2 regions of the Ruminococcus sp. OM06-36AC genome follow, and region 2 is predicted to be linked to the other one. Evidence: a T-box and tRNA genes for the amino acid it is inferred to sense, from the RefSeq annotation. Region 2 holds a T-box; the other holds one or more tRNA genes.
The links. The T-box of region 2 lies ahead of DXB92_RS05845 (valine--tRNA ligase). A T-box ahead of a tRNA ligase gene usually reads a tRNA of that ligase, here a tRNA-Val.

Region 1 (3,408 bases), on a different contig from region 2:
AGATCCTGGCATTCCTGCTGGCATCTGCAATGATGACTGCTGCGTTCACCGCCTGCGGCGGTTCTTCCGACAGCTCCAAGGACTCCAGCAGCGAAGCAGAGTCCAGTGCTGAAGAATCCAGCGAAGCAGAGGAATCCAGTGAAGAAGCTTCCGCAGACGAAAGCTCTGCTCCGCAGCAGGTACAGACCGGCGACTTCGAAGAAGCTGTCGTTCCGCAGGCTGGCGAGGCTTATCTGAGCATGGCAGACGGTCAGTGGTGGCTCCAGTACACCGGCAGCGATACGGACTATCTGTGCTATGATGCAGGTGTTGCTCCGATCACCGGCAACGGCGAATACACTGTCAGCGTTACCGTAGATACCAACGCGATCCGTTACGATGCGACCGGCGACGTAAACGGCGACCTGATCGCAAACGGCACTGCATTCATGGCTGTACAGATCATGGACGGTGCAACTGCTACCCCGAACGCAGTGATCGATGTAACTGCTGTCAAGGTAGACGGTACTGAAATCCCGCTGACCAAGAAAAGCTTCACCAATACAGAAGAAACCGAGATCAACGGCGTAAAGCACAACAATATTCGTTCCAACATTTTCAACGAGTGGGTACCGGACGACGGCATGCCGGGCGATGCAAGAAGTGCAGAGGGCAACATTGCTGATCTGGCAAACAAGTCCGACTATTCTGCAACCATTCTGGATCCGTCTGCTATTGGCGACTGGACAACCATTGAAGTAACTTTCAATGTAACTGGTATGTAATTGCGGCTTCGCGATTTCATGGAATGATAGACTGCCTGTGCCGGCTCGGTGCAGGCAGTTTTTATTTGTCAGTTTCGAAATGTGAATTTTTTGAAAACCCTGCGAAATCAGCTTGCATGATGCCGAAAGATATGGTATAATAAATTTCGTCGCTGAATCATGGAAGCTTAGCTCAGCTGGGAGAGCATCTGCCTTACAAGCAGAGGGTCATAGGTTCGAGCCCTATAGTTTCCACCAGAGAAAAACCGCCTGTACTTTTTGGAGTGCAGGCGGTTTTGTTGTATTGGTTTCCGTGCTTGAAAAATGGAACAGCATATGCATGTGGGTGTGGTTTTCACGTCTGTGGGTGTTGTTCAAGGCAGGGGAAAACGGGCTGTCCGGCAGCAAATTTTTCTGCAAATCACATATTAACTTTTTGTAAACGATTCAATGAAACAGGAAAAGCGACGCATTTTCGGTGCTTTTTCTGTTTTAAAAACCTCGAAAAAATTTTCGAAAAACCCTTGACAAATCGCTCAGAATGGTGTATAATAATATACGTCGCTGAGAGATGCGACGCTGAGAAAAAAATGATGGAAGCTTAGCTCAGCTGGGAGAGCATCTGCCTTACAAGCAGAGGGTCATAGGTTCGAGCCCTATAGTTTCCACCACATGGTCTGGTAGTTCAGTTGGTTAGAACGCTGCCCTGTCACGGCAGAGGTCGTGGGTTCGAATCCCATCCAGATCGCCAGTGCGGATTTAGCTCATCTGGTAGAGCGCCACCTTGCCAAGGTGGAGGTAGCGAGTTCGAGCCTCGTAATCCGCTCCAATGGCGCTATAGCCAAGTGGTAAGGCAAGGGTCTGCAACACCCTGATTCTCCAGTTCAAATCTGGATGGCGCCTCCAAGAGATGAGAACGCAAGCGGGCGTTCTCTTTTTTTGTATCTCTTGAAGGTCAAGGGCAATACCGCACAAAGATTGTGCGGTATTGCCCAAGCTTTGCGGCTGGAGGATACGTATACCTTAGAGCCTGTCCTGTACCTGTTTTGCAGCGTGCAGGACAGGCTCTTGTAGCACCTGAACCAATCGAAAGGAAAGGAGGAAATGCAATGGCAACGTATCTGATCGACTATGAAAATGTCTATATCGAGGGACTGACCGGTTTGGAGTATCTGACAAAGCGGGACGAGGTAGTGATTTTCTACACACAGAACCGCTGCGGGCTGACGTTTGAACTGCACCAGCGGCTGATCTCCTGTGATGCAAAGCTGCGGCTGATGGAAGTGACAGCACTGTCCACCAGAAAAAATACGGTGAAAAATGCACTGGACTTGCAGCTTTCCATGTATATCGGCTATCTGATCGGCAGCCGTCCGAAAGAACGTCTGTATATCATCAGCAAGGACACCGACTTCGACCTGAACCAGCAGTTCTACGACCGGTACCTGCAAGAGGATGTGCACGCTCTGTCGATTTATTCTACCATTGAGAATGCAATGAAAGGCATTCCCACGAGAGATGTAGTACAGGCTCTGGAAGAAACTGCTGCGGCTGCATCTGCGGATACGACTTCAACAGAAGAAGAAAACGTACCGGCAGCACCGAAAAAGGCAAAGAGCAGTGCGGCAATGCTGTTCCCGAAAGAGTTACAGTCGGAAGTGCGGGAACTGCTGGACACAGACGACAAGCAGGCGGTGAACCGGATCTGTGCGATCATCACCGCTTCGGAAGACCTGCTGACACTGAACAACCTGCTGTCCCGCTATTACCACGACGGCAAGCAGGTGAAAGACATGTATCACAAACTGAAGCCGTCCTATAAGGCACTCCGTAAGCTGGCAAACGGCACGAAGTGACAGACTTTCAAAACCCAAAAGAGCACCCTCCGGTGGAACTGGCCGGAGAGTGCTCTTTTTGTTGTATAAATTGCTACATAAAAAATGAAAAACCGAAAACAAGCGGCAATTGCCTTTGCTTTCGGTCACTTTTCATATTCAACTGTCAAAAACAGAGCTTACGCACGCTCGATCTTGCCGGAGCGCAGGCATCTGGAGCAAACGTACATATGACAAGGAGTTCCCTTCACAATCGCTTTTACACGCTTTACGTTCGGCTTCCATGTTCTGTTCGACCGTCTGTGGGAGTGAGAAACCTTGATACCGAAGGTAACACCCTTTCCGCAAACTTCACATTTAGCCATTCTACTGCACCTCCTTATCCTAACATTGCATGCCGACCGCCGGAAAATAGACTTCTGCGGCAGTCTGCAAACTAACATATCTATTTTATCAAATTTCCCGAAAAAAAGCAACCCTTTTCCTCGGATTCTTTTGAATATTTTTTTTACATTCGAAATACCTTTCGAAAAATACAATTATTTGCGAAAACAGACTGTAAAATCAAATGCAGACTTATTTTCAAAAAGCAATCGAAAAAGAAATCGGCACATTTCCAGCATTCTGTCCTGCGGAAATCTTGTAAATTTTATGTCAAACGGCAAAATAGGCTTGAATTTTTCCGGAAAACCATGTATAATAAAAAGAACACATTATAGGGTATCTGGGCAGAACATTTTCATTTGGAAAGGACTGGAGCAATGGGAATTCTGAGCAATTTTATGAACTTGAACCGTTATGAGATTCTGGCAAGAATCGTGATTATATTG
Region 2 (3,408 bases):
TGCGGACTACCCAGAAGAAGATGATGTCATAACCGGTGACCAGTGTATTGGTGGGATAGAAGTATTTCAGTTCCTCGGTGTTGTCCGGCCAGCCCAGTGTGGAGAACGGCCACAGTGCGGAACTGAACCAGGTGTCCAGTGTATCCGGATCCTGCCGCATGGGCTTGCCGCACTTCGGGCAGACTGCACTGTTTTCCTTGGTAACAACCATTTCGCCGCAGTCGTCACAGTAGAACGCCGGAATCTGGTGTCCCCACCACAGCTGACGGGAAATACACCAGTCCTTGATATTTTCCAGCCAATGGAAATAGATCTTGTTGAACCGTTCCGGAACGAACTTGGTCTTGCCGTTCTTGACAGCGTCGATCGCCGGCTGTGCCAGTGGCTTCATCTTGACAAACCACTGCTTGGAAACCCGCGGTTCTACCGTGGTGCCGCAGCGATAGCAGGTACCTACATTGTGGCTGTAGTCCTCGATCTCTACCAGTGCACCCTCTGCTTTCAGATCTTCAACAATTGCCTTTCTTGCCTCATAGCGATCCATGCCGGCATACTTCGGATATGCGTCCACGATCTTTGCATCATCGGTCATCACGTTGATAACTTCCAGATTATGCCGCAGCCCCACTTCAAAGTCGTTCGGGTCGTGTGCCGGTGTGATCTTTACCACGCCGGTTCCGAAGTCCATTTCCACATAATCGTCTGCCACAATAGGGATCTCACGGTGTACCAGCGGCAGGATCAGTGTCTTTCCCACCAGATCTTTGTAGCGTTCATCGTTGGGGTTGACTGCTACGGCAGTATCGCCCAGCAGGGTTTCCGGACGGGTGGTTGCCAGTTCCAGATAGCCGCTGCCGTCCTTCAGCGGATACCGCAGATGCCAGAAATGCCCTGCCTGCACTTCATATTCTACTTCTGCATCAGAAATGGAAGTCAGACACTTCGGGCACCAGTTGATGATACGTTTGCCGCGGTAGATCAGACCTTCCTCGTAGTACTTGATAAATACTTCCTTGACTGCCTTGCTGCAGCCCTCGTCCATGGTAAAGCGTTCTCTTGTCCAGTCGCAGGAGGAGCCCAGCTTTTTCAGCTGTTCCACGATCCTGCCGCCGTACTGCTTCTTCCATGCCCATGCACGTTCCAGAAAAGCTTCTCTGCCGATGTCCTCTTTTTTGATACCCTCTTTCCGCATGGCTTCCACAATCTTGGCTTCGGTCGCAATGGAAGCGTGGTCGGTACCCGGCAGCCACAGGGTACTGTAGCCGGACATCCGCTTCCAGCGAATCAGAATATCCTGCAAAGTTTCGTCCAGTGCATGACCCATGTGCAGCTGTCCGGTGATGTTCGGCGGCGGGATCACGATGGTATAGGGCTGCTTCTCAGAATCCACATGGGGCGTGAAGCTGCCGCTGTCGTTCCACATTTTATAGATGCGGTCTTCAAAGTCTTTCGGCTGGTAAGATTTCGCCAGTTCCTGTTTCATAAAGTTCGTTCCTTTCCATTTCGATCACCGATAAAAAAAGCCCCGGCAATCCTCAGAATTGCTCAGGGCGAATCAGCCGGGAAATTTTCCGTCTGCTGTCCGTGTTACCACCTGAATTCGGCAACGATCTTGCCGCACTCATCCTGCACGGTTACGGGTGCGAACCGGCACAGACTACCCATTTCCGTCCTCACGGAAACTTCCCCTGTGCTGCTCCGAGGCTACCTTCTCCCACACTGTCCGAAAACTTACACCGACCGTTTTCTCTCTGTCAGAACCAGCGGCGGGATACTCCTCCTCTTCTCTGCATTTCTTGTTTTCTTTAGGAAACACTGAATAAAGCTTGTGCGTAAGATGCGTAGTCAGATTTTTCGGCAGATTGCATAGAAATTCCGCAGGCATACTTTCGTATGGCAAGGGATTTCTGGGCAATATGACGGAAAATCTGCAAGCAGATTGCGTGCAAAGCCGTCAGGCGGACTTTATGCAGTGTTTCCTTTATTATATCGGTTTTTGTTGAGTTTGTCAAGGGCGATTTTTGAAAAGCTACGGAAATCCATTTTCATGACAGCCTCACCGCCGCCGGCTTCACTGTTTCCCTAAAGAATGAAAATGGATTCATGCGGTGTTGTCCAAAATTCATAGTTGACAACTGCACGAAAATATACTATAATAATATAATGTCTAAGCTGGCAGGCAGTTGGTCTGCGGCAGAAAGAACATGGCGGCAGGCGGTCTGCACAGACACACAGCCCTGCCGCACGGAATCAAAGGAGCATGAGAATTATGGCAAAGAAGCAGATTTCAAAATCCGGTGCAGCCAAGCTGCGGGAAGAACTGGACTATCTGGTAACCGTCCGCCGTGCAGAAATGGCACAGAAGCTGAAAGAAGCACGTGCACAGGGCGACCTTTCCGAAAATGCGGAATATGACGAAGCGAAAAACGAACAGGCGATCATGGAAGCACAGATCATGGAGATCCAGTACACACTGGACAACTCTGAGATCGTAGACGACAACGCTTCTATCGATGAAGTCGGTCTGGGTTCTACCATTAAGATCAAGAACTTCCGCACCGGCAAGATCGAAACCCTCCAGATCGTCAGCAGCAACGAAGCCAACTTCAAGGAAGGCAAAATTTCTGACGAATCTCCTATCGGCAAGGGTGCAATGAAAAAGAAAGTCGGCGACAACTTCCTCATCGAAGCACCGGCAGGCGAACTGAAGTTCGAGATTCTGGAAATCAGCAAGTAATAGATATAGGAGTGAATCCCATGGCAAATCAGAACACACCGTCCGTTCCGGAACAGGAACAGGACAGCAACACCCTGCGGCAGATCCGTCTGGAAAAGCTGCGGCAGCGGCAGGCAGACGGCAACGACCCGTTTACCATTACCAAGTATGATGTCACCGCAAAGGCAGCATCTGTCAAGGCAGACTATGAAGTCACTGAGGCAAAGTTCAAGGAAGAAGCCGGCGATGATGAAGAAGCTTTACAGGCAAAGCTGGACACCCTGAAAGAACAGCCGATCTCCATTGCCGGACGTATTATGAGCTGGCGGGATATGGGACGTGCAAACTTCATTGACGTGCGGGATTCTACTGACCGCATTCAGGTATACGTCCGCATGAACGACATCGGCAAGGAAAATTTCAAGGAATTCAAGAAGTGGGACATCGGCGATATTGTCGGCGTGAAGGGCTTCGTATTCCGCACCCGCAAGGGCGAAATTTCCATTCACGCAACAGAGATCACCATGCTTTCCAAGTCCCTGCTGCCCCTGCCGGAAAAGTGGCACGGTCTGAAGGATCAGGACACCCGTTATCGTCAGCGGTATCTGGATCTGATCGTAAACCCGAATGTCAAGCAGACTTTTGTCACCAGAAGCCAGATCCTGCGGGAGATTCGTGCTTATCTGGACGGC

Region 1: it encodes a tRNA-Val, which carries the amino acid that the T-box ahead of DXB92_RS05845 (valine--tRNA ligase) is inferred to sense. The anticodon was not compared.

What each region holds. Positions count from the first base shown of each region.
Region 1 covers NZ_QSTT01000004.1:95,024-98,431, forward strand. The annotation lists gene DXB92_RS05280 (hypothetical protein) at 1-764, shown strand, start outside; tRNA gene DXB92_RS05285 (tRNA-Val) at 926-1,001, shown strand; tRNA gene DXB92_RS05290 (tRNA-Val) at 1,339-1,414, shown strand; tRNA gene DXB92_RS05295 (tRNA-Asp) at 1,418-1,494, shown strand; tRNA gene DXB92_RS05300 (tRNA-Gly) at 1,497-1,572, shown strand; tRNA gene DXB92_RS05305 (tRNA-Cys) at 1,575-1,649, shown strand; gene DXB92_RS05310 (PIN domain-containing protein) at 1,853-2,599, shown strand; gene rpmB (50S ribosomal protein L28) at 2,758-2,943, opposite strand; gene DXB92_RS05320 (site-2 protease family protein) at 3,340-3,408, shown strand, end outside.
Region 2 covers NZ_QSTT01000005.1:2,723-6,130, forward strand. The annotation lists gene DXB92_RS05845 (valine--tRNA ligase) at 1-1,483, opposite strand, end outside; T-box leader at 1,544-1,797, opposite strand; gene greA (transcription elongation factor GreA) at 2,270-2,737, shown strand; gene lysS (lysine--tRNA ligase) at 2,758-3,408, shown strand, end outside.